2 linked regions of the Labilibaculum antarcticum genome follow. The protein of the gene in region 1 interacts with the protein of each later gene in a pairwise test. Links are inferred from orthologs where the notes say so. Each region holds a gene or a part of one and is shown in the gene's direction. Other genes may lie near its edges.

Evidence for each region.
Region 2: the proteins of ruvC (region 1) and ruvA interact in binary tests that used the Escherichia coli proteins (3 or more experiments, as listed by UniProt). The link is inferred for Labilibaculum antarcticum from one-to-one orthologs.

What each region holds. Positions count from the first base shown.
Region 1 is NZ_AP018042.1:1,748,183-1,754,619, forward strand. Bases 924-3,876 are described here. They hold ruvC (crossover junction endodeoxyribonuclease RuvC), read left to right. Parts: upstream 924-2,100; coding sequence 2,101-2,652; downstream 2,653-3,876. Other genes in these bases: ALGA_RS06795 (DUF4286 family protein), read left to right, coding at 924-1,204; ALGA_RS06800 (DMT family transporter), read left to right, coding at 1,215-2,108; ALGA_RS06810 (HIT family protein), read right to left, coding at 2,743-3,138; greA (transcription elongation factor GreA), read right to left, coding at 3,172-3,645. In the rest of the region: ALGA_RS06790 (tetratricopeptide repeat protein), read left to right, coding at 1-864; more of ALGA_RS06795, read left to right, coding at 902-923; ALGA_RS06820 (hypothetical protein), read left to right, coding at 4,232-4,693; ALGA_RS06825 (sodium-translocating pyrophosphatase), read left to right, coding at 4,884-6,437.
Region 2 is NZ_AP018042.1:2,615,869-2,622,260, forward strand. The notes cover bases 1,734-4,641. They hold ruvA (Holliday junction branch migration protein RuvA), read left to right. Parts: upstream 1,734-2,850; coding sequence 2,851-3,432; downstream 3,433-4,641. Other genes in these bases: pdxA (4-hydroxythreonine-4-phosphate dehydrogenase PdxA), read left to right, coding at 1,734-2,708; sov (T9SS outer membrane translocon Sov/SprA), read left to right, coding at 3,517-4,641. Outside these bases: ALGA_RS10335 (leucyl aminopeptidase family protein), read left to right, coding at 1-1,417; more of pdxA, read left to right, coding at 1,653-1,733; more of sov, read left to right, coding at 4,642-6,392. UniProt on the Escherichia coli protein: The RuvA-RuvB-RuvC complex processes Holliday junction (HJ) DNA during genetic recombination and DNA repair.

The sequences.
Region 1 (6,437 bases):
CAAAAACATAAGCCGGCCTCCAAATTGGAATGGATAGAACTTTCAGAACAATATCAAAAATTCTTTGCTGAAGAGAATAACCCAGTTGTAACCAGCAATGCGATAATTCAATACGCTCACATCAATTCTTTTGAATTGAATAATTCAGCAAAATCAATTGAGCTTTTAGAAAAAGCATTAGGAAGCTCGGGAATAAATCCACAAAACAAGTCGAAACTAAAACTTGAGCTAGCAGATATAAAGCTATTTGCAGACGAAAAATGGGATGCAATTTTATTGTATTCACAAATAGAAAAATCAGAAAAAAACAATTCTATCGGCTTCGAAGCCAAATTTAGGAAAGCCAAAGTATCCTACTTTATGGGCGAATTAAAATGGGCAAAAGCTCAACTTGATGCGCTAAAAGGCAGCACATCAAAATTAATTGCTAACGATGCAATTTATCTGTCTCAATTAATAAGTGACAATTCTACCCTAGACACAAGTTACACGGCAATGAGAACTTTTGCTGAAGCAGAATTTCTAGTGTATCAAAGAAAGGATTCGTTAGCGATTCTTAAATTGGATGAATTGCTTAAAAACCATCCAGGACATTCACTTACAGATGAAGTTTATTTCTTGAAATTTAAAATTTACAGTGAGGCGAATAAAACCGAGCAGGCAATTCTTTCATTGTCCAAAATTATTGAAGAACATCCTTACGAAATATTGGCTGCAAAGGCTTTATTCACACAAGGTGAATTATTCGAAAAAGGAAACAAGGCCGAACAGGCGATGGAGAATTACAAAATTCTGGTGACTGAATATCCCGATAGCATTTACTCTATTGAAGCCCGTAAAAAACTAAGTGAGCTAAGAAAGTAAAATTTAAATACCTTTTCTAAAACTAAAGAAACAAGCAATGATTATTTACAATACCAGCTATTTGATCGAAAATTCGATGGAGAAAGATTTTTGTGAATGGATGAAAGCAAAATTTATTCCTTTACTAAAAGAAACCGGAACTTTCTCGTCCAGTTATTTTTGCAAAGTAATGGTTGCAACCGAAGATGATGGATTGACGTATTCCCTTCAGCTTCTGTTTAAAAACAAAGATCTGTTCACAAAATACCTCTGCAGTTTCGAGCCAAGAACAAAGGCTGTTTTTCAAGCAAAATACAAAACTGACGTAATGACTTTTTCAACCTTATTAGAAGAAGCTTAACTCATAAAAATTGAATACTCAAAAGAAAGCATACATTTTCGCCCTATCCGCAATTCTTTGCTGGTCGACAGTGGCTACTGCATTTAAGATTGCATTAAATGGGATGAATTTTCTTCACCTTCTGCTGATCTCATCAGGAGTTGCAATGCTTTTTTTGGGAAGTTTGCTTTTGTTTACTTCTCAACTACAAAAGGCTTTTACCGGGAATAAAATGGATTATATCCGATCAGCAGGATTGGGATTTTTAAATCCATTTCTTTATTATTTAGTGCTTTTAAAAGCCTATTCGATACTACCGGCACAATTTGCATTGAGTTTGAACTATATCTGGCCAATAACTTTGGTTCTACTCTCTATTCCACTGTTAAAACAAAAGATTGGATGGAAGAGTCTCTTGTGCATATTGGTTAGTTTTTCGGGTGTACTGATTATCGCAAACAAAGGTTCCTTTACATCTATTGAAACTCCAAATACATATGGTGTTGTATTAGCTCTGTCCAGCTCGTTGTTCTGGGCTCTTTTTTGGCTATTCAATGTTCGCGATGCCAGGGAAGAAAAGCAAAAGCTATTTCTTAACTTTGTATTCGGGTTTTTATATATTCTGATATCCATATTGCTGTTTTCAGACTTTAGAATGCCTGATAACAAAAGTATATTGGCTGCAATATATATTGGAATCGTAGAATGTGGAATTGCCTATGTTTTCTGGTTAAAAGCATTAAAAATTACAAGTTCGACGGATAAAATAAGTAATCTGGTTTTTTTGAGCCCCTTTATTTCCCTGCTATTCGTACATCTTATAATCGGAGAATCTATCTATCTTAGTACTCTTGCAGGTCTGGTTCTTATTATTTTAGGAATCGTATTGCAAAAATTTATTAAAAAATCCAATTCAATTGAGTAACGACAGAATAATTATGGGAATCGATCCTGGCACCAACTTAATGGGCTACGGACTAATCAGAATTGTAGACAAAAAACCACAAATCTTGGTTTCGGGTGTCTTAGATCTCAAAAAAATTACGGATCCCTACATTAAACTCCAGAAAATTTTTCAACGTACTCTGCAGGTAATCGATGAATACAAACCTGATGAACTAGCCATTGAATCGCAGTTTTTCGGCAAAAATGTTCAGTCGATGCTGAAATTAGGACGAGCGCAAGGCGTAGCAATATCAGCCGCTTTGCATCGAAACATTCCTATTTTTGAATATGCACCTAAAAAAATTAAACTTGCGATTTCCGGCACTGGATTAGCCTCGAAAGAACAATTGGCAACCATTCTTCAGCGTTTCTTTAATCTGAAAGAATTTCCTCAAAATATGGATGAGACGGATGCAATTGCAATTGCGATGTGTCATTTTTTTCAAGGAAATGCAATTGCCACCAAAAGCAAACCAAAATCATGGGCTGATTTTGTAAAAAAGAATCCAGACCGAGTTAAGTAAAACCGATTAGCCTCTAAAATGGCATAAGATTTCTCAATAAAAAAAGCCACTTATTTAAGTGGCTTTCATATCTTTTGGAATAAAAATATTCTATTTAAAATTTCCTCTAATATTAGTTGCTATTTCGGCCAATTGCTCAGTCGTTACCTCTACTTTTGGATTCGCAAAATTTAAATCGCCAATATTATTCAATGGCACCAAATGAATGTGAGTATGAGGAACCTCTATGCCAATGACAGCAATACCAATTCGCTTGCACACAATTGTCTTCTCGATGGCCTTAGCCACACGCTTAGCGAAAAGATGTAATCCACTTAAAACATCATCGTCCAAATCAAAAATATAATCGACCTCCTGCTTTGGAATCACTAAAGTATGACCTAATGCCAAAGGACTTATATCCAAAAAGGCAAAATAATTATCATCTTCAGCTATTTTGTGGCAAGGAATTTCGCTATTTATTATTTTTGTGAAAATTGAAGCCATTTATTCATGTTTTCTAATTTTATACTCCTGAAATTACAATGAAATATCAACAATTTCGAATGGAATTAACCCATTAGGAACCTGAATTTCAACAACATCACCAACAAGCTTACCCATTAAGCCTTTAGCTATTGGAGTGTTAATTGATAATTTTCCTTGCTTAAAATCAGCTTCAGTTTCCGATACCAAAGTATAAGTCATTACAGCACCATTCTTTTGATTCTTAATGGTAACCTTATTCATCATCTGCACTTTAGAGGTATCAATTTTAGTCTCATCAATTATTCGACTATTAGCAAGAATCCCTCGTAATCGTGAAATTTTAGCCTCCAATAAACCTTGTGCTTCTTTGGCAGCATCGTATTCAGCATTTTCCGACAAATCACCTTTGTCGATTGCTTCACCGATTTGTCTGGAAATACTTGGACGTTCAATCCGTTCCAGTTGTTCGACTTCTGCTCTTAATTTTTTTAGTCCTTCGGCTGTAACATACGCATAACCAGACATAATCCCTCCTATTTTAATTCTTATAATTTCTAATCTATTTGATCGAGAACGATCTAAAAAACAAAAAGAATTTCGATAATTCGAAACTCTTCCGGATGTAAAGATACAAATTTCATGTAAAAACACCCTTTCCTGCTCAGATTAACAGGAACTAATAAAAGTAGGCTTTTTTTGCGTTAATTGCACTTCCTGTCCAAAATTACTTGCAAATAATTGCCTGTCGCAAATCATTTTCTTCTAAACTCTTCCTTTTCCGCCTCAATCAGTTCATCATCTCTTAATTATTGACTAAAGTCCGAAAACACAATATCCTTTTTCTTTGAGTGAGCCTCGGCTTTTAATTTTTATAATTTTACGCCCTCTATAATTGATTCCTATCACTCCGGACTTAGATCTTCAATAAGTTAACGTGAGATTTAGATATTTCATTGCCCAACAAGGTGTCAAAAAGTGATTCGAATGCATTTGGAGGTTTAGATATTGGTTAAAAAAACACTCCTGAAATTGATTTAAAAGCTTAATTTTGTTTCGTTTTACACCAAATACATGCAACAATTACATTATTTAAAGCGTTAAATAAACTATGATGAGTCACAATAAATTAAATTTACAATATTTTTTCCTTTTCCTCCTGATAAACATTACTTTTTGTTCGTGCAGTAAGGATACTAATGTGGATGAAATAATCCCATATACCTATGTTAAGGGAACTATATATCTTGATTTTTACAGTGAGTTAAATTCCCCGGGGAACGCACTGTATTTCGATGAAATAGGAGCATCTGTTGGATATAATGGGCATGGATTTATTGTAGTTCGAACCGGCACTTATGAATTTGACGTATTTGACGCAAGTTGTACGAATGATAAAGATTCTGAAGAACATGTCGAACTTGATGGTGTTTTTGTAGAATGTCCTGTTTGCGAAAGTAAATTTAATATTCTGGGCGATGGTTACCCCTTTAACGGATCTGTTGCTATTCACAAATTAAAAGAATACAGCAACACTTACTCCTCTAGTACCAATACGCTAAAAGTTCGCAATTAAATTAATCACGAAAAAACTACTCACCTACCTAAGGAACTAATCTTCACAGGTTAAAAATAAGAAAATAAGCATACAATCAAAATACAATAAAGTTTACTTTTAAAAATTTTAATCATTTAAAGTCTTGTTTCACTTTACGATAATGCATAATTTAATGAGGAATTCACCTAATTAAATTAATTTCTATCCTATGAAAAAAGCATTATTACTACTAGTGTTCGGGGTATTTCTCACTCCTTTCGCAAGTTTTGCCAGTGAAGCAGACTTAGTTGTTCCGGATTTAAGACAGAGTGTTTTTGACGGACTGGGTGGCATTAATGGTTGGGACTTGTTATTTTATGGCATTATAGTTATTGTTCTGGGTCTGTTATTCGGAATGATTCAGTTTAAGAGAATTAAAAAACTGCCAGTGCATCATTCAATGGCAAAAGTTTCCAATATTATTTACGAAACCTGCAAAATATACCTGTTGCAACAAGGTAAATTTCTAATTATTCTCTTTCTTATAATTGGTACTGCTATTTCCTACTATTTTATTGGTTTGGCACATGTTTCCATTCCGAAAACCATGCTTATTCTTCTTTGGACTGTACTGGGGATATTAGGATCGTATGGTGTAGCCTGGTTTGGAATCAGGATAAATACCTATGCAAACAGTCGTACCTCTTTTGCTGCTCTTAAGCAAAAGCCTTTCGATGTAATGTCGATTCCTTTACGAGCAGGAATGAGCGTAGGACTTCTTTTGATTTGCGTTGAATTAATAATGATGATCTCAATTTTGCTTTTTATACCTGGCGAAAGTGCCGGAGCTTGTTTTGTAGGATTTGCAATTGGTGAATCATTGGGTGCTGCAGCCTTACGAATTGCTGGTGGTATCTTTACCAAGATTGCAGATATTGGTGCCGATTTAATGAAACTTGTTTTCAAAATTGGTGAAGATGATCCAAGAAACCCTGGAGTTATTGCCGATTGTACGGGTGATAATGCAGGGGATAGTGTAGGTCCTACTGCCGATGGGTTTGAAACTTACGGTGTTACGGGAGTTGCATTAATAACCTTTATCATTTTAATGTTTGGCGAAACAGGTTTAATGCCTAATGTCGGTTTTGCATCGACACTTATTGTTTGGATTTTTGCTATGCGTGTACTGATGATTTTCACTTCGGTATTTGCTTACCTAATTAATCAAGCCATTGCTAAAGCCAGATATAGTCAGGTTGATCGTTTCAATTTCGAGTCTCCTCTAACTTCTTTAGTATGGATTACATCTATTATTTCCATTATTGTGACTTATGCTTTAAGCTATATCCTTATTAAGGATCTTCCTGAAGAATTATGGTGGAAACTCTCAACAATAATCTCCTGTGGAACTTTAGCGGCAGCAGTGATTCCGGAATTGACCAAAGCGTTTACCAGTTCAAGCTCCCGCCATGTGCAAGAAATTGTAATTGCTTCACGTGAAGGCGGTGCATCTTTAACTATTCTTTCGGGGATGGTAGCCGGTAATTTCTCAGCTTTTTGGAAAGGTATGGTGATGATGGCGTTGATGGCAACCGCATTTTACACCGTTCAGGACATTGCGATTTTTGGCGATTACCCAGGAATTTTTGCCTTTGGATTAGTAGCATTTGGTTTCTTAGGTATGGGACCTGTTACTATCGCAGTTGATAGTTATGGCCCAGTAACCGATAATGCTCAATCGGTTTTCGAACTATCTCAGATCGAAAAAATTCCGAATATTAAG
Region 2 (6,392 bases), 870 kb from region 1 along the record:
TCAAAAGCCGGATCAGAATGAAAATATTCTTTATTTGGCAACTACTGATAATTATAAAAATCTTCCTCTTTCCGATTTGGAAATGAAGTTTGCCGAAGATCAAATTGATGCTGAAGTTACATTAATTGAGTTGAATCGTTATACGCACAAAATTTATTTACACGTTTCAAGCAATAAAGTGTATTCAAATTCTGATTTGGAAAAAATGAGGCAGTTGGGCTTCTCTTTGCACACAAAGATTCAGGAAAGTAAAATCTCTAAAATTATTCTACAGGATTACTTGAATCATTCAGAGGCAATATTAGCTTTTGTAGAAGGAGTTTCCTTAACCAATTACCAATTCTTAAAATACTTCACGGATACAAAAAAAACCAAACATACGCTTGATAATCTGACTATTCATAGTGATGTGGTAAGTGAAAAACAGCTAAATGAACTGGAAGCAGTTGTGGAAGGTGTGAAGTTTGCACGTGAACTTGTAAATGAACCTTTAAGCTACCTTACCGCACAAAAATTAAGTGAAGAGATTCAAAAAATGGGCGTTCAGGCAGGCTTTTCAGTAGACGTTTTTGGGAAAAGAAAGATTGAGAGCTTAAAAATGGGAGGCCTTTTAGCAGTAAACAAAGGTAGTATCGATGAGCCAACCTTCTCAATTTTAGAATGGAAATCGGAAGATGCTGTTAATGTGCAACCAATTATTTTTGTTGGGAAAGGTGTTGTGTACGACACAGGAGGATTGAGTCTTAAGCCTACTAAAGATAGTATGGATTTAATGAAGTCAGACATGGGTGGAGCAGCATCGGTGGCCGGAGCTATTTATGCAATCGCAAAAGCTAAATTACCAATTCATGTTATTGGATTGATTCCTGCAACAGACAATCGCCCAGGTGGAAATGCTTATGTTCCTGGCGATGTTGTCGAAATGTATAATGGAAAAACAGTTGAAGTTTTAAATACCGATGCTGAAGGAAGAATGTTGCTGGCGGACGCTCTAAGTTATGCCGATAAGTATAAGCCTGAATTTGTTGTCGATTTGGCAACTTTAACAGGGGCAGCAGCAGCAGCTATAGGAAAGTATGGCGTTGTTGCAATGGGGAACAAAGAGAGTAATAAGAAGATGATTCAATTAAAGGAATCGGGTGAAAAAGTGTACGAAAGACTTGTTGAATTTCCTTTTTGGGAAGAGTTTGACGAGTTGATTAAATCGGACATTGCGGATTTAAAGAATATTGGAGGACGAGATGGCGGAGCAATTACTGCCGGGAAATTTTTGGAACATTTCACGAATTATCCTTGGGTTCATCTCGATATTGCCGGACCCGCATTTGTTAGTCCAATGGATAATTATCGAGGGAAAGGTGGCACTGGTGTAGGTGTTCGTTTGCTATTTGAATTTATTAAACAATATCGCTCCTAGGAATAATCGAAAAGATGATGCTCTTTTATTGAATCTTTCTATTTTTGTAATGAATTTTTATAATTGAGGCACAATGTCTTGCAAATATATTTCTTAGTCACTCTTTGAATTGCATTATTTCAGGAGGTGATTTTAAGAAGTAATTATATAACTGATCATTTTTTTCTATTCGGCAAATATTGCTGAAAAAGACTTTGGAAAATGATATCAGTCCACTGATATAAATAGATAACAGATGAAAAACACTAAGATAAGAGTTGGAATCACTCATGGCGATATTAACGGAATAGGCTACGAGGTTATTATTAAAGCCTTACTAGATGATAGGATGTATGAGCTTTGCACTCCAATTATTTATGGTTCTCCTAAAGTAGCCGCTTATCACAGGAAGGCTCTAAATATAGAAACTTTTAGTTTAAATAATATTATGGATGCTTCGGATGCGCATCCGAATCGAACAAATATTATTAACTGCATTGACGAAAATATTAAAGTTGAGTTAGGTAAATCAACTCCTAGTGCTGGTGAATCTTCTTTTAAAGCTTTAGAAGCTGCTGTTGCTGATCTAGAAAAGGGATTAATTGATGTATTGGTTACAGCACCAATAAATAAGAAGAATATTCAGTCTAAAGATTTTCATTTCCCTGGACATACTGAATATTTGGAAAATAGATTGAATTCAGGTAAATCATTAATGCTTTTGATTAGTGATAAACTTAGAGTTGGCGTTGTTGCCGGTCATGTTCCTATCTCGAAGGTGCCGGAGGTTGTCTCAAAAGAAAATATCATTAGTAAACTGAATATTTTAAATAGCTCTTTACAAAAGGATTTTGGAATTAGAAAACCACGAATTGCTGTGTTAAGTCTTAATCCACATGCTGGCGATGAAGGTTTAATTGGAACAGAGGAGATTGATATAATAATTCCTGCTTTGGAGGAAGTTCGAGAGAAAGGAATTATTGCCTTAGGACCTTATCCGGCCGATGGCTTTTTCGGCTCTTCAGATTATACAAAATTTGATGCTATTTTAGCAATGTATCATGATCAGGGTCTGGCTCCATTTAAAGCATTGTCTTTTGATTCTGGAGTGAATTTTACAGCAGGATTATCCAAGGTTCGTACATCACCTGCTCACGGAACGGCTTATTCTATTGCAGGAACAAATGTAGCATCTGAAAAATCTTTTCAGCAAGCTTTGTATCTGGCAATTGATGTTTTTAGAAGTCGGGAGAATTTTGCAGAAATCAGTAAGAATCCGATGAAATTATCAGAATCTTCAAGAAATTCGTAATTTATTTTTAACAAAAAAAATAAAAGAGCGGTTAAATTTGAATCGCTCTTTCTTTTTTTGTTAAAAGCGAAGTATTGATTGTAAAATTTGCATATTTTTACATATTTTAAGGGTCTAAACAGAAAAATTCAATTCATATTTTATGTTTGAGTATATAAAGGGAGTTATTGATGATCTTACACCGACTTCGGTAGTTGTTGAAACTAGCGGAATCGGTTATTTTTTAAATATTTCATTGAATACATATTCGAAACTGTCTGGACAGAAGGAGGCACAGTTGTATTTGCATCAGGTTGTTCGAGAGGATGCTCATTTGTTTTTCGGATTTTTCGATGCTAATGAAAGAGGTGTTTTTCGCCATTTAATTTCGGTATCAGGAGTAGGTGCAAATACAGCGCGAATGATGCTTTCATCTTTAACACCTTCCGAAATACAAACTGCTATAATTTCAAGCGATGTAAAAACCTTGCAGGGAGTTAAAGGAATTGGAGCTAAGTCTGCTCAAAGAATTATTATCGAGTTAAAAGATAAACTGGGAAAAGATACGGATATCTCTGACTTTTCTTTACCTCAGAACAATACTACTAAGGCTGAAGCGTTATCTGCTTTAGTGATGTTGGGTTTTGCAAAGAATTCAGTAACTAAAGTTATTGATAAAATATTTACAGCAAATCTTGATGCAAGTGTAGAAGATTTAATTAAGCTGGCCTTGAAACAATTATAATAGAAGAACGTAATTGCTTTACTAACCTAAGGTAATCATCAACCATTGAAGAAACTGATTAAATATACTCTGACCCTAATAATAATGTTGATCTGTAGTGCTTTTGGAAGTAATTACAGTATGAATACCCGCAACTTAAATTCGGAATTAGAACTTCAAATAATTCAACAACAGGATACTACCAAACAGACGAACAGAAAGTCGGGGGACGTAGTTAATTTGAAATCACCGTTTCACAAAGATAATCCAGATGCAAAAGACAATTCGCTACGTTATCCATTTGATGATGTAAACGATAATCAAGAGTTTGGTTCTCAAAAACAATCCCCTTTATATCTAAAGGATCCACAAAATATTATAACCTCAATTAAATACGATCCTGTTAGTGGGAATTACATATTGGTGACTAGGATTGGTGATGTTGATTATCGTCGTCCTATTAGTATGACTGCCCAAGAGTATAAAGAATATGAAGCCGAGAAATCTCTTCGTGATTATTGGATGGAACGAAGCCGAGATGATGGATCTTTAGGAGGAGACGAATTAGTGCCTGATTTAAAATTAGGGGGGCAATTTGTCGATAAAATCTTTGGAAGCAATACTATCTCTATAAAACCTCAAGGTTCAGCAGAACTAACTTTTGGTATCAATACAACCAAAGTCGAAAATCCAACCCTTCCTGTAAATCTTCGAAAAACAACCAGTTTCGATTTTGATGAAAAAATTCAAATGAATGTAACTGGTACTGTTGGAGAGAAGTTGAAGATGGATGTGAATTACAATACTGAAGCAACTTTTGATTTTGAAAATCAAATGAGATTGGAGTATTCTGGAGATGAAGATGAAATTATTAAGAAAATTGAAGCAGGTAATGTTTCAATGCCAATCTCGAATACACTGATCACTGGTGGACAAAACTTGTTTGGAGTAAAGGCCCAATTGCAATTTGGTAAGCTATCTGTTACCTCTGTTTTCTCACAACAAAAAGGAGAAACCAGTGTTGTCGAGATGGAGAATGGAGCTCAAGAAAATGAATTTGAGATTTCGGTAGATAAATATGAGGCCAATCGACATTTCTTTCTTTCAAAATATTTTTACGATCATTACGATCAATCTCTTCAAAACCTTCCGGTAGTTAACTCAGCAGTTTCAATCAATAAAGTTGAAGTTTGGGTGACTAATAAATCCTCTAATTTTCAGGATTCTCGTAACCTTGTTGCTTATTTTGATTTGGGTGAAGATGCGTCGAATATATCTAACTCGTCTCTATTTTCTCAAACAGGAACGGGAACTTTGCCAAATAATGAATTGAATGATCTGTATCAACAAATGAATACTGCTTATTCAGGTATTAGAGACATTAATCAGGTTACGAGTACCTTATCACCATTAGCTCCTGGTTTTGTGAGTGGAACTGATTACGAGAAAGTTGAAAATGCCCGCAAACTATCTGAATCAGAATATTCCGTGAACGAAAAATTGGGGTATATTTCCTTAAATCAGGCATTAAATGCTGATGAAGTTTTAGCTGTTTCGTTTGAATATATATACAGAGGTCAAGTGTTTAGAGTCGGTGAATTTACCAGCGATGGAGTTAGTGCTCCGCAAACTCTCATCATGAAATTACTGAAAGGAACCAATCTGAGTCCGCAAATGCCAACTTGGAAGTTGATGATGAAGAATATTTACAACATTGGCGCATATCAAGTTAATCCCGAGGATTTTATTTTGAATGTATTGTATCAAAATGATAATGCAGGAACTGCTGTAAATTATTTACAGGAAGGTGATATTAAAAATAAAATTCTACTTGAAGTATTAAATGTTGATAATCTGAATTCACAATTGGATCCAGGTGCAGATGGTATGTTTGATTTTATCGATGGAATTACAATTTATTCAACGAACGGAAGAATTATATTTCCTGAAATTGAACCTTTTGGTAGCTATTTAAGAGCTAAGATTGGTAATGATGCAATTGCTGATAAATATGTGTTTGAGGAACTTTATAGCTTAACACAAAATGATGCACAGCAAATTGCAGAAAAAAACAAATATAGTTTAAAGGGTAGTTATAAATCATCCACGAGCTCAGAGATTTCTTTGAATGCTTTAAATGTGGAACCGGGTTCGGTAAGTGTTAAAGCAGGTGGTCGGGAATTAGTTGAGAATATTGATTATACTGTTGATTATACATTAGGAAGGGTCAAAATCATTAATCAAAGTCTATTGGAATCCAGTACTCCAATTTCTATTTCATCAGAAAATAATTCTTTATTTAATATTCAAACTAAAACCTTAATGGGTGTTCAAATGGATTATCAGTTTAATGATGATTTTAATTTGGGTGCTACAATGATGCACCTTTCAGAACAGCCACTTACTCAGAAAGTGAATATTGGAGATGAACCAATTTCAAATACTATTTGGGGTTTGAATGGTAGTTATAGAACCGAGTCCCAATTTTTGACTCGGATGGTGGATAAAATTCCATTTATCGAGACCAAAGAGCCTTCGTCAATTGCGGTTGAAGGTGAATTTGCGCAATTGGTGCCAGGACACAACAAAGCAATTGGAAGTTCAGGAACAGCTTATATCGACGATTTTGAGGGAACAGAAACTTCTATTGATATGAAGAGTTTGAGCTCTTGGGTTTTGGCCAGTACCCCACAAAATAATGATCTTTTGTTTCCAGAAGGAAATTTGAATAATGATTTGGCATATGGTTTCAACCGTGCGAAATTAGCTTGGTACGTAATTGACCCACTATTCTTAAGAAATAGTTCTGCTACACCCGGACACATTAAGTCTGATAAAGAACAGCAATCGAATCATTTTGTTAGAGAGATATTTGAAGAAGAAATTTGGCCGAATAAGGAGAGAGCCTCTGGAGTTCCTACTAATATTTCGGTATTGAATATGGCATATTACCCTGAAGAAAAAGGGCCTTATAATTTTGA